Regions from separate parts of the Janthinobacterium sp. PSRC1-1 genome, predicted to be linked through region 3. Evidence: predicted binding sites of a transcription regulator. Region 3 holds the regulator's gene; each other region holds the start of a gene.
What was found. The regulator LexA, encoded in region 3, represses DNA repair genes until DNA is damaged. The targets are predictions, from matches to a motif close to ACTGTATNNNNATACAGT.
Positions count from the first base shown of each region.

Region 1: recA (recombinase RecA) is a predicted target of LexA. The motif match lies at 3,347-3,364, and genes of this name have one in related genera.
Region 2: imuA (translesion DNA synthesis-associated protein ImuA) is a predicted target of LexA. The motif match lies at 2,999-3,016, and genes of this name have one in related genera.
Region 4: ACP7DW_RS02120 (DNA topoisomerase IV subunit B) is a predicted target of LexA. The motif match lies at 4,124-4,141, and genes of this name have one in related genera.

Region 1 is NZ_JAFCWK010000001.1:271,331-277,254, forward strand. It holds gene ACP7DW_RS01210 (sodium:solute symporter family protein) at 1-659, opposite strand, end outside; gene ACP7DW_RS01215 (DUF4212 domain-containing protein) at 656-970, opposite strand; gene ACP7DW_RS01220 (sensor histidine kinase N-terminal domain-containing protein) at 963-2,495, opposite strand; gene ACP7DW_RS01225 (response regulator) at 2,492-3,214, opposite strand; gene recA (recombinase RecA) at 3,455-4,555, shown strand; gene recX (recombination regulator RecX) at 4,783-5,238, shown strand; gene ACP7DW_RS01240 (class I SAM-dependent methyltransferase) at 5,334-5,924, shown strand, end outside.
Region 2 is NZ_JAFCWK010000012.1:54,436-60,359, reverse strand. It holds gene ACP7DW_RS22530 (Tn3 family transposase) at 1-2,355, shown strand, start outside; gene imuA (translesion DNA synthesis-associated protein ImuA) at 2,365-2,970, opposite strand; gene ACP7DW_RS22520 (replication initiation protein) at 3,282-4,478, opposite strand; gene ACP7DW_RS22515 (ParB N-terminal domain-containing protein) at 4,807-5,924, opposite strand, start outside.
Region 3 is NZ_JAFCWK010000005.1:390,118-396,041, forward strand. It holds gene purF (amidophosphoribosyltransferase) at 1-444, shown strand, start outside; gene ACP7DW_RS13570 (cystathionine gamma-synthase family protein) at 488-1,729, shown strand; gene lexA (transcriptional repressor LexA) at 1,800-2,435, opposite strand; gene rpsF (30S ribosomal protein S6) at 2,712-3,101, shown strand; gene priB (primosomal replication protein N) at 3,122-3,421, shown strand; gene rpsR (30S ribosomal protein S18) at 3,447-3,737, shown strand; gene rplI (50S ribosomal protein L9) at 3,765-4,220, shown strand; gene ACP7DW_RS13600 (replicative DNA helicase) at 4,356-5,741, shown strand; gene ACP7DW_RS13605 (DUF47 domain-containing protein) at 5,835-5,924, shown strand, end outside.
Region 4 is NZ_JAFCWK010000001.1:464,729-470,652, forward strand. It holds gene ACP7DW_RS02110 (hypothetical protein) at 1-325, opposite strand, end outside; gene ACP7DW_RS02115 (molecular chaperone HscC) at 338-2,047, opposite strand; gene ACP7DW_RS02120 (DNA topoisomerase IV subunit B) at 2,047-4,044, opposite strand; gene kdpF (K(+)-transporting ATPase subunit F) at 4,508-4,597, shown strand; gene kdpA (potassium-transporting ATPase subunit KdpA) at 4,597-5,924, shown strand, end outside.

The sequences.
Region 1 (5,924 bases), on a different contig from region 3:
TGCGTCCAGGTGATGGCGCGCATGCCGCCCAGGAAGGAGCAAACGAGGATGCTGGCCAGGCCCAGGAAGATACCGACGGAAAAATCCACGCCCGTGAAGCGCGAGGCGATCAGGCCGACGGCGTAGATCTGCGCCACCACATACGTAAACGAGACGATGATGGTGGCGGCCACGGCCACCACGCGCACGCTGGCGCCGCGTTTGTCGGTGCCGCTGCCGTAGCGGGCGGCGAGGAAGTCGGGAATCGTGTACTGGCTGAACTTGCGCAGATAGGGCGCGATCAATAGCGCCACCAGGCAATAGCCGCCGGTCCAGCCCATGATGAAGGCCAGACCGTCGAAGCCGTTCAGGTACAGGCCGCCGGCCAGGCTGATGAAGCTGGCGGCCGAAATCCAGTCGGCGGCCGTGGCCATGCCGTTGAACATGGCCGGCACCCGGCGTCCCGCCACATAGTATTCGGTGACGTTCGAGGTGCGGCTGATGACGCCGATGGTGGCGTACAGGGTGATGGTGACCAGCATGAACAGGTAGCCGATCCAGGCGCGCGGCATGCCTTCCTGTTCCAGCACCGACAGGGCCAGCAGGAAGGCGGCGAAACCGGCGGTAAACAGCAGGTAGTAGCGGCACAGCCGCGCAAAGAAGCTGCGCTGGCCGCTCATGTTTGCTCCTCGGCATGAAAATCCCGGTCCAGCTGTCGCATGCGCCAGGCATAGAAGGCGATGATGGCCAGATATACCAGCGAGGCGCCCTGGGCCGCCATATAGAAGGGCAGCGGCCAGCCGAACAGGTTCAGGTGCAACAGTTCACGCGCATAAAACACGGTCAGGAAGCCCGTCAGCAGCCAGATCAGCAGCAGGATGGCCGTCAGGCGCCGTGTCTTGTGCCAGTGCACGTCGCGGCGCGCCTGCAGCTCGGGGCTGGGCGTGCGCGCCGGCCGCGCGGGGGGAGCGCTTGGGCTCGGCTTATCCATACGTGATGTCATCCTCTTCTGGCGCCTCCGGCAACAGCAGGGCAATGCTCAGGCGCAGCAGGGTGCCCGGCAGCTTCGGCGACTGCGCGCGCGGATTGTTAAAAATATCGACTTCGGCGCCATGCTGCTGGGCAATCTCGCGCACGATGGCCAGGCCCAGGCCGCTGCCGTCGACATTGCTGCCGAGAATGCGGTAAAAGCGTTCGAACACGTGCGCCCGCTCGGCCTGCGGTATGCCGGGGCCCGTATCCTCCACTTCCAGGATGGCCAGTTCCAGGGTGCTGCGCACGCGCACCGTGACGCTGCCGCCGGCCGGCGTGTAGCGCAGGGCATTGTCGATCAGATTACTCAGCAGTTCACGCAGCATCATGGCATTGCCGGAAATCATGATCGAATACGCGGGCTGCTCGAAGCCCAGGTCGATATGCTGGGCAAACGACGCTTGCACCCAGTCCTGCACCACGCCGCGCGCCAGTTCGCTCAGCTCGATCGGCTCGAACGCCGTGCCTGCCTGCGGCTGGTTTTCCGCGCGCGCCAGGGCCAGCAGCTGGTTGACCAGGCGCGTGGCCGCTTCCGAACTTTTCGCCAGCTGCAGCAGCGAGCGGTGAATCTCGTCGTGGTCGGTCTGGCGCAGGGCCAGCTCCGATTGCATGCGCATGCCGGCCAGCGGTGTTTTCATCTGGTGGGCGGCATCGGCGATGAAGCGTTTCTGCATGTCGATCGACAGCGATAGCCGCGCCAGCATCTCGTTGAGCGAACCGACCAGTGGCGTGATTTCCTCGGGCACCTGGCCCGATTCGATGGGGCTCAAATCGTCGGGTGGCCGGGCGCGTATGCGCTCCTGCAATTGCGCCAGCGGCGACAGGCCGCGCGCCAGGGCAAACCAGACCAGGGCCAGGATCACGGGCAGGATGATGAACTGCGGCAAGATCACGCCCTTGATGATTTCATTGGCCAGCTGGGCGCGTTTTTCCAGCGTCTCGGCCACTTGCACCAGCGTGCGGCGCGGTTCGTCGTCGCTACCGGACGGCATGTCGAGATAGGTAAACGCCACGCGCACGGGCGTGCCGTGGATGGTGTCATTGCGAAACAGCACCATGCCGCTGCGGTATTTGTCGGGGTCTTGCGGCGGCGGCAAGTCGCGGTCGCCGTCGAGGTATTCGCCGCGCCCGCCCACCACCAGGTAATACAGGGTGTCGACATCGTCGCCGCGCAGGAAGTCGCGGCCGCTGCGGTTCTTGTCCGGCACGCGGCGCAGCAGCGCGCCGTCGGCCTGCTTGACCTGCTGCGTCAGCACCGTCACGCTGTCCTCCAGCGCATGGTCGAACGGTTGATTGGCGATGCCCTTGGCCACCAGGTAGGTGATGGCGATGCTCATCGGCCACAGCAGCAGCAAGGGCGCCAGCATCCAGTCGAGGATTTCGCCAAACAGCGAATGCTCGATGGTGTCATCCTGCTCCGTGGTGGGCGGCTCGAACCAGTCGTCGTCGTCCACCTCGTCCGCTGGCGCTTCGCGTGCCTTCACTTGCTGGCCGGGCCTGCCGCCTCGCCCGCTTCGGCGTTCAGGCGCGCCGCTTCCGAGTATTTTTCCAGGCAATAGCCGAGGCCGCGCACGGTGGCGATGCGCACGCCGCCCACCTCGATCTTCTTGCGCAGGCGGTGCACATACACCTCGATGGCGTTGTTCGACACTTCTTCGCCCCATTCGCACAGGTGGTCGACCAACTGCTCTTTCGAGACGAGGCGGCCGGTGCGGCCCAGCAGGATTTCCAGCAAGCCCAGTTCGCGCGCCGACAGGTCGAGCATCTGGTCGTTGATGTAGGCGCTGCGCCCCACCTGGTCGTAGCTGAGGGGGCCGTGCTTGATGACGGTGGCGCCGCCGCCGGCGCCGCGGCGCGTCAGGGCGCGCACTCTTGCCTCCAGTTCCGACAGGGCGAACGGCTTGGCCATATAATCATCGGCACCGAGGTCGAGGCCATTCACGCGTTGTTCGATGGAATCGGCGGCCGTCAGGATCAGCACCGGCAGCAGCGAGGCGCGCGCGCGCAGGCGGCGCAGCACCTCCAGGCCGGACATCTTCGGCAGGCCCAGGTCGAGGATCAGCAGGTCGAATTCCTGGGTGGACAGGGCCGTATCGGCCTCCTGGCCGGTCTTGACGTAGTCGATGGCATAACCGGACTGGCGCAGCGAGCGGGTCAGGCCATCGGCCAGCACGCTGTCATCTTCGGCAAGTAAAATACGCATGGTGCACTTCCTATGCTTGCGACGGTAGAAGCTTGTATTGTGTTTCATTTTCCGCAAGGTGGCGAATTTTTGTGAAAAACAGGCTTGTATTGATCTGTTTCAAAACAAATCCACGTTCCGCTTGCATTGATCACTGTTTTTTTATACAGTACTGTCTGTGTAAAGAATTTAACCCACTGGCGCTATCGCAGGCTGCAGGATTCAACTGGATTCGCAACTGTAGAACGGCTGAAAGAACATATGGACGATAAAAAAGCTGTAGTACCCGCATCGGAAAAAGCCAAGGCGCTCGCCGCCGCACTGGCGCAGATCGAGAAGCAGTTTGGCAAAGGTTCGGTCATGCGCATGGATGCCAGCGCGGTGATCGAAGAAGTGCAAGTCGTGTCGACCGGTTCGCTCGGCCTCGATATCGCGCTGGGCGTGGGCGGCTTGCCGCGCGGCCGCGTGGTGGAGATCTACGGTCCTGAATCGTCGGGTAAAACCACGCTGACCCTGCAAACCATTGCTGAAATGCAAAAACTCGGCGGCACGTGCGCCTTTATCGATGCCGAGCACGCGCTCGACGTCGGTTACGCGCAAAAGCTGGGCGTGAACCTGCACGAATTGCTGATCTCGCAACCGGACACGGGCGAGCAGGCACTGGAAATCTGCGACGCCCTCGTGCGTTCGGGCAGCGTCGACCTGGTCGTCATCGACTCCGTGGCCGCACTGACGCCACGCGCCGAGATCGAAGGCGACATGGGCGACTCGCTGCCAGGCTTGCAAGCGCGCCTGATGTCGCAAGCCCTGCGTAAATTGACCGGTTCCATCAACCGCACCAATACCCTGGTCATCTTCATCAACCAGATCCGCATGAAGATCGGCGTGATGTTCGGTAGTCCGGAAACGACCACCGGCGGCAATGCGCTGAAATTCTACGCCTCCGTGCGCCTCGATATCCGCCGCACCGGCTCGATCAAGTCCGGCGATGAGGTGATCGGCAACGAAACCAAGGTCAAGGTCGTCAAGAACAAGATCGCGCCACCGTTCAAGGAAGCGCACTTCGACATCCTGTACGGCGCCGGCACCTCGCGCGAAGGCGAAATCCTGGACCTGGGCTCGGATGCCAAGATCGTGGAAAAATCCGGTTCGTGGTACAGCTACAACGGCGAACGCATCGGCCAGGGCAAGGACAACGCCCGCGCCTTCCTGCAAGAGCGTCCGGCGCTGGCCCGCGAAATCGAAAACAAGGTCCGCGCTTCGCTGGGCGTGCGCGAACTGCCGCCGCTGGCTGCTGAAAAGCCGGAAAAAGCGGATAAAGCCGCCGACAAGGCTGCCAAGGCGGAAGCCAAGCCAGAGTAGGTCGGATTAGCGCGGCAAAGCCGCGCGTAATCCGACAACGCCACAGACGTCAACAATGTTGTCGGATCAGACGCCAACAATGTTGTCGGATTACGGCCCAAGGGGCCTAATCCGACCTACGCGTGGCTTGCCGCAAGGTAGGACCCTGATCGCCGTCCCGCGCTGTTGCGCCGGGCGGCGATTGTGTTTGGGTGCTGTGATCGTGGAATGAAAGACAAGGTGGGTGTATGGCTGCAGTACAACTAAGCCTGAAGGGCAGGGCGCTCCGCTTTCTGTCGATGCGTGAGCATAGCCGCATGGAATTGCGGCGCAAGCTGCAGCGGCATGCGCAGGAAGGCGATGATGTGGAAGCCTTGCTCGACAGCCTGGAGCAGGCCAACTGGCTGTCGCAGGAGCGCTTTTCGGAATCGCTGATCCACCGCCGCTCGGCCCGTTTCGGCAACAGCCGCATCATGGCGGAATTGCAAAGCCATGGCATAGGCGGTGAAGCGCTGCAGGAACTCAAGGCGGGCCTGGCTGAAGGCGAGACCGCGCGCGCCTGCGAAGTGTGGCGCCGCAAATTCGGTGTAGTGGCGCAGGATGCCGAACAGCGCAACAAGCAGGTGCGCTTCCTGATGCAGCGCGGCTTTTCGCAGCGCGCCGTGCAGGTGGCCTTGAAAGGCCTGGAGCCCGACGACGAGTAATATTGGTTAACTTGACAGCAAGGATCAGTTATTCTGCCCAATTGCTGCTGCGCATGTTGCGTCCCAGCTTTTTGACTTGATATACGGGACACCTGATGAGCGCTTGGCATGCCGGCTACACGGCCGAAACCGCATACACCTACGGCTATTACACGGAATTGAACCCCTTGCGCATACAGTTGTTGCTGCTGAGCTGGGGCATACAGCCGCCAAAGGTCAGCACCGCATGCGAACTCGGCTTTGGCCAGGGCGTGACCGTCAATATCCATGCCGCGGCGTCCGGCACACGCTGGTATGGCACCGATTTCAATCCGGCCCAGACCGCCTTTGCGCAGGAACTGGCCGACGTTTCCGGCAATGGCGCCGTGCTGTCGGAGCAATCGTTCCAGGATTTTTGCGCCCGCAGCGACCTGCCTGACTTCGATTTCATCGCCCTGCACGGTATCTGGAGCTGGATCTCGCCGGAAAACCAGGCGCATATCAGCGACTTCCTGGCGCGCAAGCTCAAGCCGGGCGGGGTGCTGTATATCAGCTACAACACGCAGGCGGGCTGGGCGGCGATGGCGCCGATCCGCGACCTGATGGAGCAGCACAGCCGCGTGATGAGCGCGCCGGGGCAGGATTCCCTGACGCGCGTGGGCAGCGCGCTATCGTTCGTCAACCGCATGATGGAGACCAAGCCGCGC
Region 2 (5,924 bases), on a different contig from region 3:
CTCAAACGCGAGCCGAAGCAGCCCAATGTGCGTGCGGTGACGGATTTCCTGGCCCACATTGAGACCATGATCGCGCTGGCGCAGGATCTGCCCAATACCGAGGCCATCGCCGCAACCAAGCGTGAACAACTCGTTTTGGAGGCGCGTGCCCTGGATGTGGCGGAAATGCGGCGGCTCAAGCCACTCAAGCGCCACACCCTCATCGTGCTGCTGATTCAAAGCCAGTTGCAGAAGGCAATGGACGATATCGCCGAAATCTTCATCAAGACCATCCGCAGCTTGCATAACGGTGCCGAGGAACGGTTGCGGCAATATCACCTGCAGCACGCCGAACAGATTGAGCGTTTGATCGGACAGTTCCGCGAAGTGCTGACCGTCCTGAGCGACGAGGGCAGCGACGAGGAGCGCGTCGCTAGGGTCGAGCAATCCCTCGACGGGGATCTTGGGGCATGGATCACTGAATGCGACGAGCACATGGCGTATGCTGGCAATAACTATTATCCGTTCATGCTGGTCGGGTATGTTGGCAAGCGCAGCCTGCTCTTCAAGTGCCTCGAAGCGCTCAGTCTGAAATCGAGCTCCCAGGATCAGAGCCTGCTGGCGGCGATCGCCATCATCCAAAAGCATCGCTCCAGCCACAAGGAACAACTGCCAGCGGCAGAAGGTGCGCTACCTGAATTGGCACTGGACTGGATGTCCGATAAGTGGCGCAAGCTGGTTTTTGGCCGAGTCGCAGCCGATGCCCCAGCGAACGTGCATCGCAAGTATTTCGAACTTGCCGTGATGACGCAAGTCATGGATGAACTCAAGTCGGGCGATCTGTACGTCGAGCATAGCGGCGACTACGATGATTATCGCAACCACCTGGTGGACTGGGAGCAATACGAGCGTGAAGTGAAAGCCTATGGTGAACTGGTAGGGCTGTCGGTGGAAGCTCCGGCGTTTGTCGCGCAGTTGCGCGACAAACTCGGCAGTCTAGCGCGCGACGTTGACAGCCGATTCCCGCAAAATAGCCTTGCCGATATAGACGAGAGCGGCATTGTGATCCGTCGCATGGAGCGCCCGAAGCCGCCACCCGAACTTGACGCCATCGAGCAGATGGTCACCAATGAAATGGATCCGGTGAGCATCCTTGATGTATTGACCGAGACTGAAAAATGGTTGGACTTGCATAAACTCTTCGGTCCGTTGTCCGGCTTCGAGGCCAAAGTAGACGATCCGCGCAAGCGCTTCATCACTACGTTGTTTTGCTATGGTTGTAACCTGGGCGCCACGCAAACCGCACGCTCGATCAAGGGACTGAGCCGCAAGCAGGTGGCCTGGCTCAATCTCAAGCATGTCACCGAGCAGCGTCTGGACAAGGCGATCGTCAAGGTGATCAATGCATACAACCGCTTCGCATTGCCACGTTATTGGGGGTCGGGAAAGAGCGCGTCGGCCGACGGTACCAAATGGAACATTTACGAGGCTAACCTGCTTTCCGAATACCATATCCGCTACGGTGGATACGGCGGCATTGGCTACTACCATGTGTCCGACAAGTACATCGCGTTGTTCAGTCACTTTATTCCATGCGGCGTCTATGAGGCGGTTTACATCCTCGATGGGCTAATCAACAACCAGTCGGACATCCAGCCAGATACGCTGCACGGCGATACCCAGGCCCAAAGCACGCCTGTCTTTGGCCTGGCTTCGCTGCTGGGTATCGACCTGATGCCCCGCATCCGCAATATCAAAGATCTGGTGTTCTTCAAGGCGGACAAGGCCGACCAGTATGACAATATTGGCAGCCTGTTCCGTGGATCGATCGACTGGGAACTGATCGCGCGCCATATGAAGGACATGCTGCGCGTCGTTATTTCCATCAAAGCGGGCAAGATTGCGCCATCGACGATCCTGCGCCGCCTAGGGACCGCTAGCCGCAAGAACAAGCTCTACTACGCGTTCCGCGAGCTCGGTAGGGTACATCGGACAATGTTCCTGCTCAAGTACATCAACGACGCAGAATTGCGTCGTACCATCCATGCAGCAACCAACAAGAGCGAGGAATTCAACGGCTTCATCAAATGGTTGTTTTTTGGGGGCGAAGGCATCATTGCCGAAAACGTTCGGCACGAACAGCGCAAGGTTATCAAGTACAACCAGCTCGTTGCGAACATGGTCATCCTGCACAATGTCCATGAGATGACGCGGCTCCTCAAGACAATACAGGCAAAGGGATATGTGCTAACGGAGGAGGTGCTTCGCGGCTTAGCGCCATATCGGAAAGGGCACATCAACCGATTCGGCGAATATATGCTGGACCTTGAACGCGAGGTAGCCCCGATGAATTATAAAGTCGAATTTACCAAATAAATCAATTGGTTAGGTCGGTTTTTGCGAAAAAAACTGCAATCCCGGCCGGCCCTCAACTCCCAGCCGAAGGGACGCGGGCGAGGCTTCACTCGCGCACGCCATAGGACGAATCAACCAGAACCAAGTTTCCGCGCCTTGGGCCGCCAAATTCAAGCGACGCAGTGAATCGGAACGGATATGGTTCTGCCAAAATACTACGGCACCACAACTACCATTTTTGAGTATTTGTTCCGTCGTCCAAAGAGCGTCTCCAGTACTTGGAGCACGAACCCATATCAATCGATTCACATCGATACCCCATATCTTGAACGCAAGCGAATGCGGGATATAAGGAGGCTGAACCAACACAATTCTTTGCTTATCCGACAACTTGGCAAGCAATGGCTTAAGCAGCTGCAACTCTCCAATACCCGATTGCTGAACCAGCAACTCGATAAGCGACGAACGTGGCCAGCCAGCACCAGGCAATTCTCCATCCAGCAACGAATATCCGGACGAACAGCTAACGTCGCGCGACACTGCCAGCTCACTTGCACGCCAGACATGAGAAATCACCAAGGGATCAGTGACCTCCACAGAGAATTCAGAGCAAACTTGTGAGCAGAGCAAAGCCATGAGGAAACACAATCGTTATCATTACAGTACTGTATGTATGTACAGTGTATGCGTGATTGTTTGATTGTGCAAGAGTCGGCTTCAGCTAAAAAAACCCGCTGAACAAAAAAGCTCTTGAGCCTGCCTTCGCGCGCGGGCGTCCCCGCTTGCTTGCGCCCCGACGGAACCCCCGTCGCCACGCCCGGTTAACTTGGAAACCCATAAATTCAACATCCTAAAAACCAAAGCCAACAACACGCAACCGACTACATGCTGCAACCACCACCACCCCGAAAAACACGATGCTGAGAAAATCATCCGTCCTCGACCTGCTACCCACTATCAGAAACAACAGCAATCTGACAAACCACACCATCAATACACGCAAGCGGAACAAGTTGCAAAAAAGCAACCCCCACTGCAGGTACCTGATGTGTAGCAAACTTAACATCCGCCGGGGCTGCGCCGGCGCTCGATGCATCTGGCGTTTTCAGAGCCTGGCGGGCTTGCTCAACGAGCGTTTTGTAGGTGGCCACCGTCTGCCGGGTCACGCCGGCGATGCGTCCAATCGCGATCTGGGTAAGACTCTCTCCGCGTTGTAGCAAAAGCCTGCAGGCGGCGCGGATCCTGTCCGCTGTACTCTTCTGCCGTTCGCAGTGAGTGCGTTCTGCAGCCAGGCTTTGGCGCGCCGGAAGCGGCAGGTCCGGGTCGAGCTGCATGATGCCGCGCTTGCAGCGGCCACTGCCCGTGTAGTTAGTCCACGTCCAACGCGCGATCGAGCGTATCGTTGCCTTCAGTGACGATACAGGCAGATCCTGGGCAAAGCCTTGCTGCGTGAATCTATTCAAGTCGTGGGCTTTGGCATCGAGCCAGCGCACGAAACTGTCGTAGTTCCCACTCTGACGCTCGCGGTTGACGATGGAGTATGCGTAGTGACGCAAATGCTCGAACAACAGGCAATGGCGAGAGTGCGCAATGTCGTCTACCTTGACTCTCTTGGCCCAAGGGGCCGCCACGGCCAGGTCGACGTAGTCGGCCAGGGCGCCCAGCTCGTACACTGAGTTGTGTAACTCCTCGGTCGACCACCATGGATGTCCTGGCGTCTTGGCCACCGGCCCTGAGTGGAAATTGGGATCTGCGCGCAGCGCTATCGAGAATGCTGCGTAGACGGCCTTCATGAAAGCGATAGGCTTGTCGCGCGCGGCATCAGTCGTGCACACCGGGGGAATCGCATAATAAAGGTGGCTATTGCCGGAAGCGCGATTTCGCACGATCAGGTTTGGCGCAGGCAGGCCTGCATCTTCCCATATCATGGAATTTGCATGGTCGAGGTCAAAGATCAGCCAGCTGACAAGGCCTGGCCGATTGATTTGCATGTACGGATAGCGTACCGCATACTCGCGCGGGCGAGTGCGGGTCGCTGTTTTGTTGTCGCTGCAGCGCGGAATATAGGGCGCCTCTTGCAGCACCCGGTGCAGGGCGGTACCGTGCTCGAAGTATCGAACATCGGGCTCGGCGACGCTATTCACCACTTGCTCCCAGGGGGCGGCAAGACGGTGCCAACATGTAGAGCAAACACGGTACAACGCTCAAATTTTTGGGCGAGCAGGTACTCACCTCGGCCATGATTCTTCATGGGAGCTCCAGATGCCAAGTGACAGGCGTAAAAAATCCCTTGCACTGAGTTGAGCACCGAACTAGAATCACGGCTGAAGAGTACGTGATTCATGTTTTGGCACTGCCAGAGCATTAGCAGAGGCCCGGTTCCCGCCGGGCCTTTTGCTTTTTAGGGCATCAAATTGTTAGCGTTTCAGATTAGCTCGTCATCGCAGTCCTTATATTTCGTTGATCGACCGGTTATTTCTTGTTACCATCGGCCAAGGCTTGTAACGCCTTGGTAATTTCGTTCATCGCCAGTTCGGCATCCGCATCGCTGGTAAATTCAAGACGCAGCACTTTTTTGGCCTGATGGACCTTGCAGTAAGTTGCACGTCCCGAACGCACGGTCACCGGCGCCGGCGCTACGCGCGGTGTAACAGCACGCCGGGTTGACCTGGTCGCCATCGCCACTGCCTCGGACTGGGAGGACGTGCCGCTGATGATCGATTCAATCGCTGCCATGACCCCTTCCGTATGGCCTTTGGCATGGAGCGCAGCCAACTCGGCGGCCGCATTGCGGCCAAGCTTATCCTGCTGTGCATCGAGCAGCGGTATCGCCGCAGTCGGCAGTTCGCCGAACACCATCAGGTTGGCAACAGTAGTTCGAGGCACGCCAGCATGCTTTGCGACATCGGCAATGGTCAGCGTTTGATCTTCGTCCAGCAGTTTCTTGAAGCCTACATACTTGGCATAATCCGGCAGAGTGTTGTGAAGCAAGTTCGCATAGAAAGCATCACGGTCAGCGTGTTCATCGTCCGACAGATCCAGTACGGCAGGGATGGTTGCACGGCCACGGTCGACATAAAAATCAAACCGGTTATGTCCGGAAACCACCTCATACCAGCCGTCCGGGGCAGGGCGCAGCGTCACGGGCGTAACCAACTTGTTGCTATCGAGGTTGGCGTACAGCGCGTCCCTTTCCGCATTGGTCAGCTGTCGTTGGCGCCCAGGAATCTTGCGGATGCGGGCCACTGGCGCCTCGAAGGGCACACCCGCACTGCGGGCCGCCTCGTCAAGCGCGGCTTTAAGCGACTCGACTTCGGCCTGGCTTGCTTCCTGCAGTTGCGCAAGACGCACGCGAAGCTCAGCGGACTCGGCGTCAGAGCCGCCATCAGCCTGCTTGGCCAGCGCCTCGTCGAGCTGTCGCTGTAGTTCTTCAATCTTTGCCTGGTACTTCAGTGCATCAAGGCGGAAAGCGCCCAGCTGGCCGGGCATAGTCACATTGCGCTGGTTGGCGATCGGCGTCGGAGGATTTTCGCTGACATTGCGTTCCAGGTTCGCCGTCTGGCCAAGCAGTCGTGCCGCCAACTTATTGA
Region 3 (5,924 bases):
GTCGTGTTGCTGGTCGACGACTCCATCGTGCGCGGCACCACCAGCCGTGAAATCGTGCAGATGGCACGCGAAGCGGGCGCGACGAAAGTCATCTTCGCCTCGGCCGCGCCACCGGTGATTTACCCGAACGTGTACGGCATCGATATGCCGACGCGCGATGAGCTGATCGCCTATGGCCGCACGACGGAAGAAGTGTGCCGCGAAATCACGGCCGATTACCTGGTGTACCAGGATATCGGCGCGTTGAAGCAGGCGATTGCCGACGTCAATCCGGCACTGACGAACTTCGAGGCTTCGTGCTTCGATGGCGTGTACGTGACGGGCGACGTGTCGCAGGAGTATCTGGACCGCCTGGAATATGCGCGCCACCATCCGAAGGCGGCAGCGCCGGAAGATACGCCGCGTTCCCAGCTGAACCTGAACCTGGCAACGACAGAAGCATAAGTAACTTGCCCGGCCGATGCCGGGCTTTTTTTTCTCCGCGATCATGAACGATAAAAAAAACTACGGCTTTACCACCACCATCCTGCATAACGACCGCCGCAAGGGGATCGAGCACGGCTCGCTGCACAAGCCTGTGCACACCTCCGTCGCCTTCGGCTACAGCGACGCGCGCCAGCTCGCTTCCGTGTTCCAGGGCAAGGAGCCCGGTTTCCGCTACGGCCGCCAGGGCAACCCGACCGTGTCCGCGCTGGAAGACAAGGTCAACAAGATGGAAGATGGTGTGGCCACCTTGTGTTTCGCGACCGGCATGGGCGCCATCGGCGCCGTGGTGCAGTCGCTGCTGCGCGCGGGCGACCATGTGGTGTCGTCGGCCTTTTTGTTTGGCAATACCAACAGCCTGTGGCAAACGGTGACGGGGCAGGGCATCGCCGTGTCGTTTGTCGACGCCACCGAGGTGGCCAACGTGGCGGCCGCCATCACGCCGCAAACGCGGATTGTGTTCGTGGAAACCATCGCCAATCCACGCACGCAGATCGCCGACCTGGCAAAGATCGGCGCCTTGTGCAAGGAACGCGGCATTTTGTACATCGTCGACAACACCATGACGACGCCTTACCTGTTCCGCCCGAAAGCGGTGGGCGCGGGCCTGGTGGTCAATGCGCTGACGAAATCGATCGGCGGCCACGGCAATGCGCTGGGCGGCAGCTTGACGGACACGGGCGTGTTCGACTGGACGCAGTACCCGAACATTTTTGAGAATTATAAAAAGGCGGCGCCAGCGCAGTGGGGCATCGCGCAAATCCGCGCCAAGGCCTTGCGCGATTTCGGCGCATCGCTGGGCCCGGAAGCGGCGCACCATATCGCCGTCGGCGCGGAAACCATGGCCTTGCGCATGGACCGCACCTGCTCGAACGCCCTGGCGCTGGCCAGCATGCTGGCCGCCGACCCGCGCGTGGCGGCCGTGCATTACCCGGGCTTGGCGTCGCACCCGCAGCACGCGCTGGCGACGGACTTGTTCCGCAGCTATGGCTCGCTGTTCAGCTTTGAATTAAACGATGGCATCGATTGCTTCGATTTCCTCAATCGCCTCAATCTGGCTATTCCAGCGAGCAACCTCGGTGACACGCGCACCCTGGTCATCCCCGTCGCCCACACGATCTTTTATGAGATGGGTGCCGAGCGCCGGGCCAGCATGGGCATTGCCGAATCGCTGATCCGTGTGTCGGTGGGTATCGAGGACGAGGCCGATCTGCTCGAGGATTTCAGCAACGCATTGGACGCATAAGCGGCCGCGCGCCATGTGAAAAGGGCCGCGACAGTCGTGCTGTCGCGGCCCTTTCTTTCAGCGCAGTGATTTAATGCCAGCTGCGCATCAAGCCGACCGCCAGCCCTTCCAGGGCGAACTCATCTTCCGGCGACACGGTAATCACCTTGAAGTCGGGGTTTTCCGGCAGCAGTTCGATGACGGAACCTGTTTTTTTGTAGCGCTTGACGGTGACTTCGTCGCCGATGCGGGCCACGACGATCTGGCCGTTCTTGGCGCTGTCGACCTTCTTGACGGCCAACAAGTCGCCATCCATGATGCCGGCGTCGCGCATGGACCAGCCGCGCACCTTCAGCAGGAAGTCGGGCTTGGCCGAAAACAGGGCCGGGTCCACGTTGTAGCTCGCTTCCAGGTTTTCCTGTGCCAGGATGGGCGAGCCTGCGGCCACCCGGCCGATCAGGGGCAGCGACATCAGCAGCGCTGCCGGCACCTTCGATGGCGCTGCTTCGGCGGCCGCACCGATCAGGCGGATGCCGCGCGAGGTGCCGGGCGAAATCTCGATCGCGCCCTTGCGGGCCAGGGCCTGCAAATGCTCTTCGGCCGCATTGGCCGATTTGAAACCCAGTTCATTGGCGATTTCGGCACGGGTGGGAGGAAAACCCGTGTTTTCAATCGCGTCCTTGATCAGGTTCAGGATTTGTTCTTGTCGTGCTGTCAGCTTGATCATGAGCGGTGGGTGCATACTAAAATGCTGTCTATATGAACAGTCTGTATTTTTGTACAGTATCGCCCACTATGCAAGGGGATTTCGGTGATTTGCGCGAATTTCGTGCGAAATACTGGAATGGGCAGGAAAAAACGCCTGGCCTGCCCCGTGCGCGGGCCGCTTGTTGAAGGAATGATTGAAACGTTTGCAAAAGGCGGTTATAATCTTCGGCTGACCTTCCCACACCCGTCTTGACGCCGGGGTGGGCGATTATCAATCCGACCTGAAGGAGTTTGCATGCGTCATTATGAAATAGTCTTTATCGTCCATCCGGACCAAAGCGAGCAAGTGCCCGCGATGATCGAACGCTACAAAGCCAGCGTAACCACCCGCGGCGGTTCGGTTCACCGCGTGGAAGATTGGGGCCGCCGTCAAATGGCTTACTCGATCCAAAAGCTGCCTAAAGCACACTACATCTGCCTGAACATCGAATGCGACAACGAGACCCTGGTCGAGTTGGAAACAGCATTCAAATTCAATGATGCCGTGTTGCGTCACCTGACCGTTAAAATGAAGAAAGCTGAAACAGCTCCTTCGCCGATGATGAAATCGGTACAACGCGAAGACGCGGCCAAAAGCCACCGCACCGAAGCACCAGCAGCCGCTCCTGCCGCAGCAGCAGCTTAATTCTTGACCAGGATCGTGCGCTGAACCAGCTACAAGTAACCGCCATCATTGCCGAGCGCGAAATATTGCGCTACACCCCGGCAGGGTTGCCGATTGTGAATGCAGTATTGCAACACAGTTCGCAGCAGATGGAAGCAGGAATTGCCCGTTTGACCGAGTTTGATGTTGCCGCGCTAGCCGCTGGCGAAATTTCAGGCAGGTTCAGCCAGGCAAGCTTGGGCGGGGTATATCAGTTCACGGGTTTCCTGGCCAGGAAGAGCCGCAACAGCAAGAGTTTGGTGTTTCACATCATTGATTTTAGTGCAGTCAATTCTGACTAGCGCATTTTAGATACAGGAGCCTGACATGGCATTCGGTAAAAAGTTCGACAAAAATAAGCTCAAGCTTAAAGAAAAACGCAAACAGCAAAACCCGTTGTTCAAACGCAAGAAGTTCTGCCGCTTCACCGCAGCTCACGTTGAGCAAGTCGACTACAAAGACGTCGACACGCTGAAAGACTTCGTCCAAGAAAACGGCAAGATCATGCCAGCACGCCTGACCGGTACCAAAGCGCACTACCAGCGCCAAGTCGACACCGCAATCAAGCGCGCTCGCTTCCTCGCGCTGCTGCCATACACCGATCTGCACCACGCTTAATCGGTCAGATATTCCTGGAGAAGAACTATGCAAATCATTCTGTTAGAAAAAGTTGTTAATGTCGGTAACCTCGGCGAAGTCGTCAAAGTCAAAGACGGTTACGCACGTAACTTCCTGATCCCGCAACGCCTGGCACGTCGTGCCACGGCAACCGCTGTGGCTGAATTCGAAGTCAAGCGCGCCGAACTGGAAAAAGCTGCTGCCGCCAAACTGGCCGCATCGCAAGCCCAGGGCGAAAAACTGAGCGGCCTGACCGTTCAAGTTGCTCAAAAAGCTGGTGTTGATGGCCGTCTGTTCGGTTCCGTCACCAACTTCGACATCGCTGAAGCGCTGACCAAGCAAGGTTTTGCTGTTGAAAAAGCACAAATCCGCATGCCTACCGGCCCGCTGAAGATCGTTGGCGAACACAACGTTTCGGTTGCTCTGCACACCGACGTGGTCGTGGAAGTTGTTATCGCTGTCGTACCAGACGCGAACGCGTAATTGTCTGCGGGCCTGGCCCGCAAGCATTGCCGCACGATGAAAAGCCGGGTTCGCCCGGCTTTTTTGTGGCCTTTTTTTCGCTCAATTTCAGCCCTTTATTTTTGCCAGCACGCCGAAGCGGGTATAATTCGCGCCATGAACGCCCCCTCTGATCCGCAACTGGATTCCCTCCGTATTCCGCCGCATTCGATCGAAGCAGAACAATCCGTTATCGGTGGTCTGTTGCGCGACAATGCAGCATATGACCGCATCGCCGACTTCATGCATGCGGAGGATTTCTATCGCTATGACCATCGCATCATCTTCGAGCAAATCGTCAAGATGATTAACGGCTCCAGGCCGGCCGATGTCATTACTGTTTTTGAAACCCTGACCCAGCTCGGCAAGGCCGATGATGTGGGCGGACTCGCTTACCTGAACGCCATGGCGCAAAACACGCCATCGGCCGCGAACATCCGGCGTTATGCCGAGATCGTGCGCGACCGCGGCGTGCTGCGCAAACTCATCACCGTCGCCGACGATATCTCCGGCACGGCCTTCAGCCCGCAAGGCAAGGAAGTCAAGCAGATGCTTGACGAGGCCGAATCGAAGATTTTCGCCATCGCCGAAGAAGGCGCGCGCGGCGCCCAGGGCTGGACCGCCATCCAGCCCCTGCTGACGCAGGTGGTCGAACGCATCGACGAGCTGTACAGCCGCGACAACCAGAGTGAAATCACGGGCGTGCCCACCGGTTTCATCGACCTCGACCGCATGACCTCCGGTCTGCAGCCGGGCGATCTGGTGATCGTGGCGGGCCGTCCTTCGATGGGCAAGACGGCGTTTTCCGTCAACATCGGCGAAAACGTGGCCATCGACAGCGGCTTGCCCGTGGCCGTGTTTTCGATGGAGATGGGCGGCGCCCAGCTGGCCATGCGTATGCTCGGTTCCGTCGGCCAGCTCGACCAGCACCGTCTGCGCACGGGCCGTCTGAACGACGAAGACTGGCCACGCCTGACGAATGCGATTCAAAAGATGAACGACGCCCAGTTGTACATCGATGAAACGCCGGCCTTGAATTCGATCGAATTGCGCGCCCGCTCGCGCCGTTTGTCGCGTCAATGCGGCAAGCTCGGCCTGATCATCGTCGATTACTTGCAGCTGATGTCGGCCAATAGCCCGGGCGATAACCGCGCCACGGAGATTTCCGAGATTTCACGGGGCTTGAAAGGCCTGGCGAAAGAACTCGGTTGCCCCGTGATCGCGTTGTCGCAGCTGAACCGCTCGCTGGAACAGCGGCCGAACAAGCGTCCCGTGATGTCGGACTTGCGCGAATCGGGCGCTATTGAACAGGATGCCGACGTGATCCTGTTCATTTACCGTGACGAGGTGTATAACCCCGACTCGCCGGACAAGGGAACGGCCGAAATCATCATCGGTAAACAACGTAACGGTCCGATCGGCAGCATCCGCCTCACCTTCATGGGGCAGTACACCAAATTTGGCAATTACAGTGGTGGCCTGGCGCTTTACCAAGGCGACTAAGACTCAGCAGCACTGATATTCCATTGGCCGCCCCCTCATACGGGGCGGCTTTCTGTAGTAAATAACACGACTCAATGCTTAACGGAGAATGACATGTTTGGACGCTTGATGCCCACTGAGGGCAAGTTTTTTGAATTGTTTAACCAGCACGCGGAACTGTGCGTCAAGGGCGCTAAAGAAATG
Region 4 (5,924 bases), on a different contig from region 3:
TGACGCCCCACAGTTCCGCCGGCGGCGCCTGCGTTTCCTGCGCCGCCTCGTCGATGACGCCCCACAGCTCGGCCGTTTCCATGGGCGGCGCTTCCGGCACTTCCGCCCCGGTCGATTCCGGTTCCGGTTCCGGCAGCTGCCCGGCAAACAGGTGCGCATGGCGCAGCGCGTATTCATACGCTTCGCGCAGCTCCTGGAAGGCGGCCGGATCGTCTTCGGGACGCGTCACCTTCAGGCGCTTCGCATACGCGCGCTTGAGGGCGCGCTCGTCGCCTGTCGGCTCCGTACCCAGGATCTCCCACAGGCTGCGCTGTCCGTTGTGCATGCCGCCGTCCATTTACAGGAAGCTCTCGCTCTCGACCTGGCGCAACACCTCGTCGAGCGCCTGGCGCGCCTTGCGGATGGTGTTCGGGTCCTGCGTTTCCAGCGCGGCCTGGAAGTTCGCCGTGTGCGCCGCCAGGTACTGGCGCACATCGCCCAGCGACTGTTCGTACAGGCGGTCGGCGCGCGTGACCAGGGTGCGGTTTTCCATCTGCTCGCGCGGGTGGATCTTCAGGTCGGCGAGTTCCGCAAAGCGCTGCTCGATCTGTTCCGGCGTCATCACGCCCGCGTTGTCGCTGATGACCATCTTGTGCTTTTCCTGCGTGGCCAGCACCGTCACTTCCGCTTCCAGCACGCCACTGACGTCGTAGGTGAAGCGCACGTCGATGCCGATCTCGCCCGCCTTTTTCGCGGGGATCGGGAAGCTGATCTTGCCGAGGAAGACGTTGTCGGCCACCAGGCGCGACTCGCCCTGGAAGATGGCCACGTTGATTTCCTTCTGGTTGTCGTGGATGGTGGTGATGTTCTCCGTGCGCGAGACGGGCACCACGGAGTTGCGCTCGATGATGGGCAGGTAATGCCCGCCTTCATACTGGTTTGCGCCGACCTGGCGCGAAATCGAAATGCCCAGCGAATACGGCGCCACGTCCGTCATGACCACTTCGTCGAGGGCCGCGTCGCGCATCTTCAGGCCCGCCTGCACGGCGGCGCCCAGCGCCACGGCTTCGTCCGGGTCCAGGTGGATGGCGGGGAAGCGGCCGAACATGCGCGAGACGAGTTTACGCACCAGCGGCATGCGCGTGGCGCCGCCGGCCAGCACCACTTCATCGAGTTCCGCGGCGCGGATGGTGGCGTCGCGCAGCGCCCGTTCCACGGGCAGGCGCAAACGGGCCAGCAGCGGTTCGCACAGCTGCGCCAGTCTGTCTTCGCTGATCTCCCAGCTGTATTCCTTGTCCTGGTAGCGCGTGGCCATGCGCACGGACGGCTGCTCCGACAGCAGGCGCTTGACGCGTTCGGCTTCATCGCGCAGCAGCTGCTGCTGGCGCGGATCGAACAGGCGGCTGCCGGCCGCGTCGCGCAAGCCGCTGCCGTCCAAAAAGGCGTCAACCAGCACGCTGACGAAGTCTTCGCCGCCCAGAAAATTGTCGCCGGCCGAGGCGCGCACTTCCATCACGCCTTCGAACAGTTCCAGGATCGACACGTCAAACGTGCCGCCGCCCAGGTCGAAGACGAGGAATTTGCTTTCCTGTTCCTTGTCGCGGATGCCGTAGGCCAGCGCGGCGGCCGTCGGCTCGTTCAGCAGCCGCTCCACGCGCAAGCCGGCCAGCTGGCCGGCGATGCGCGTGGCCTTGCGCTGCGCATCGCTGAAATACGCGGGCACGGTGATGATGGCTTCCTCGACCTTGTGGCCCAGGAAAGCTTCGGCATCTTCCTTCAGCGCGCGCAGCACCATCGACGACAACTCTTCCGGACGGAATTGCTGCGTGCCGAGGGTGATCTTCTTTTCGCTGCCCATGTAGCGCTTGAAGACGGCCGCCGTCAGCTGCGGGTGCGTCTGCAGGCGTTCGCGCGCGGCGCGGCCCACCAGCACGCTGCCGTCGTCGTCGATGCTGACGCACGACGGCGTCAGGTGCTCGCCCAGTGCATTCGGGATGATGGCAGCCTTGCCGTCGCGCCAGATGGCGACCAGGCTGTTGGTGGTGCCCAGGTCGATGCCGATAATCATCAGATATCCGCCTCCGCCTCATTGCCGTGTTCCTCGATCCAGGCGCGGCGTCCTGCCGCTTCGCCTTTGCCCATCAACATGTTGAAGCGCGCGGCGGAAGTCATGTGGTCGATTTCGCCCAGAGTCACGGGCAGCAGGCGGCGCGTGTCCGGGTTCATCGTGGTTTCCCACAGCTGCTCGGCGTTCATCTCGCCCAGGCCCTTGAAGCGCGAGATCGACCAGGCGCCCTGTTTTACGCCTTCCTTGCGCAGCTTGTCCTCGATGGCGACCAGTTCGCCGTCGTCGAGCGCATAGATTTTCTGCATCGGCTTCTTGCCGCGCGCCGGCGCGTCCACGCGGTACAGGGGCGGGCGGGCGATGCAGATGTGGCCTTTGTTGATCAGGGCCGGGAAGTGCTTGAAGAACAAGGTCAGCAGCAGTACCTGGATGTGCGAGCCGTCCACGTCCGCATCCGAGAGGATGCAGATCTTGCCGTAGCGCAGGCCGGACAGGTCGGGTGTATCGCCCACGCCGTGCGGATCGACGCCGATGGCCACCGCGATATCGTGGATTTCGTTATTCGCAAACAGGCGGTCGCGGTCTGTCTCCCACGAGTTCAGGACCTTGCCGCGCAGGGGCAGAATCGCCTGGAATTCCTTGTCGCGACCCATCTTGGCCGAACCGCCCGCCGAGTCGCCCTCGACGAGGAACAGTTCATTGCGCGTGATGTCCGACGATTCGCAGTCGGTCAGCTTGCCCGGCAGGACGGCGACGCCCGAGGATTTTTTCTTTTCCACTTTTTGCAGCGAGCGCTGGCGCGACTGCGCCTGCTTGATCACCAGGTCGGCCAGCTTCTTGCCGTAGTCGACGTGCTGGTTCAGCCACAGTTCCAGCGGCGGCTTGGTGAAGGTCGAGACCAGGCGCACGGCGTCGCGCGAGTTCAGGCGTTCCTTGATCTGGCCCTGGAATTGCGGGTCCAGCACCTTGGCCGACAGCACGAAGGAGGCGCGCGCAAACACGTCTTCCGGCAGCAATTTGACGCCTTTCGGCAGCAGCGAGTGCATTTCGACGAAGTTTTTCACGGCGCCAAACAGGCCGTCGCGCAAGCCCGATTCGTGCGTGCCGCCATTCGAGGTGGGAATCAGGTTGACATACGATTCGCGCACGATGGCGCCTTCTTCCGTCCACGCCACCACCCAGGCCGCGCCTTCGCCTTCGGCAAAACCTTCCGAATCCGGGCCCGCGTACTGCGCGCCTTCGAACAGGGGAATCAGGGTTTCGCCATTCGATACCTGCGCCAGCGATTCGGTCAGGTAGCCGCGCAAGCCTTCCGCGTACTGCCAGGTTTGCGTGTCGCCCGTCTTGGCGTTGGTCAGGGTGACCGTGACGCCGGGCAGCAGCACGGCTTTCGAACGCAGCAGGCGCTGCAGCTCGGTTTGCGAGATATTCGGCGAATCAAAATACTTCGCGTCGGGCCAGGCCGTGACGCGCGTGCCCGACTTCTTGCCGTCGCGCGGGGCGGGGCGGGAACTCAGGGGCTCGATCACGTCGCCATTCGCAAATACCATGTGATGCAGGCCGTTGCCATCGCTTTCCTTGCGCCAGACGGTGATTTCCAGGCGCGTCGACAGCGCATTGGTGACGGACACGCCGACGCCGTGCAAGCCGCCCGAGAACGCGTAGGCGCCGCCCGAACCCTTGTCGAACTTGCCGCCCGCGTGCAGCCGTGTAAACACGATTTCCACCGTCGGCACGCCTTCTTCAGGGTGTATGCCGACGGGAATGCCGCGGCCATTGTCTTCGACGGTGATGCTGCCATCCGTATTTTGCGTGACGGCGATATGCGTGCAATGACCGCCCAGCGCCTCGTCGGAGGCATTGTCGATCACTTCCTGAATGATGTGCAGCGGATTTTCAGTGCGGGTGTACATCCCCGGGCGCTGCTTGACGGGTTCCAGTCCTTTCAGGACACGGATGGATGATTCGCTGTAGTCGGATGCTGGTTTTTTAGTGGCCATACGTGTTCAAGCTAAGTAAAGACAGTGGTTGGAACGCCAGGCCGGGGCACTGCGGGACGCAGTGACAACGGCGGCGATAACTGTATGAATATACAGTATATTCCGTCCAGCGTCACTGGCAGAGGGCAGTGCGGCAGGCTTGGCGTCCTTGTGCGGACGCTCGCGCATTCTATCTTGTCCAGCGAGCAATAGCGCTACTCCAGGGCAACAACAGTGCGCCGCGCGCGTGGTTTGGCGCCCATTGTGGACGATTTTATGCGGCAAAGCCGCCGTTTTTACATCTTGTTTACAAGCACCTCCCCAGTCTTTACGAATTTTTTAGACCCTTTTGGCTAATCTGCTCACTATCAAAACAAACCTGAATGAGGGTGGGAATGGATATCGTGTATCTCGGCTTGATTGCCGTTTTTTTCGTCGTGGCGGCCGGCTTTGCCGTCGCCTGCGACAAATTAGGGAGCGTCAAATGAACGCGTTTTATGTGCTGGGCGCCGTGGTCTCGGCTGGCCTGCTCGTGTATCTGCTGGTGGCGCTGCTGAAAGCGGAGGAACTGTGATGACGACGCAATCGATATTGCTGCTGGTGGCCTTCCTGGCCGTACTGCTGGCCGCCGGCTATCCGCTGGGTCTGTACATGGCCAGGGTGGCCGGCGACGGCCCCGTGCGTGGCCTGGGCTGGCTGCAAAAATGTGAAAACCTGCTGTACCGCTGGTCCGGTCTGCCTGCCGACAAGGCCATGGGCTGGAAAAGCTACGCCATCGCCCTGATCGTGTTTAACACGGTGGGCGCCGTCTTCGTGTACGGCCTGCAGCGCCTGCAGGGCTTCTTGCCCCTCAATCCACAGGGCCTGGGCGCGGTCAGCCCCGATTCCTCGTTCAATACCACCGTCAGCTTCGTCGCCAATACCAACTGGCAGGGCTACGGCGGCGAGCAGACCATGAGCTACCTGACCCAGATGCTGGGCATGGCATGCCAGAACTTCTTTTCGGCGGCCACCGGCATCGCCGTGATCTTCGCGCTGGTGCGCGGTTTCGCCTCGCGCTCGGGCAAATCGATCGGCAATTTCTGGGTCGACCTGGTGCGCTCCACGCTGTACATCCTGCTGCCGCTGTCGCTGGCCCTGTCCGTCGTCTTCATGGGCGAAGGCATGATCCAGAATTTTTCCGCCTACAAGGAAGTGACCCTGCTCGACCACGTGGCGTATGAAACGCCGAAAGTGACGGCCGACGGCCAGCCCGTGCTCGATACGGCCGGCAAGCCTGTGATGGAAGCGCAAGTGGCAACCACGCAGACGATCGCCATGGGCCCCGTCGCGTCGCAGGAATCGATCAAGCTGCTGGGCACGAATGGCGGCGGTTTCTTCAATGCCAATTCCTCGCATCCCTATGAAAACCCGACCGTGTTGTCGAACTTCCTGCAGATGCTGGCCATTTTCATCATTCCCGCCGGCCTGTGCTTCACCTTTGGCCGCATGGTGGGTGACCTGCGTCAGGGCTGGGCCGTGCTGGCAGCGATGACCCTGATCTTCGTCGTCATGACGGTCGGCGTGATGAGCGCCGAGCAGCAAGCCAATCCCGCCTTGCAAGCCTTGGGCGTGGACCAGCAGGCCAGCAGCCTGCAATCGGGCGGCAATATGGAAGGCAAGGAAACGCGCTTCGGCATCAGCTCCTCGACCCTGTTCGCGGCGGTGACGACGGGGGCATCCTGCGGTGCAGTCAATTCCATGCACGACTCCTACATGCCCCTGGGCGGCATGGTGCCGCTGCTGCTGATGCAATTCGGCGAAGTGATTTTCGGCGGCGTGGGCACAGGCCTGTACGGCATGCTGATGTTCGCCATCCTGGCCGTCTTCATCGCCGGCCTGATGATAGGCCGCACGCCTGA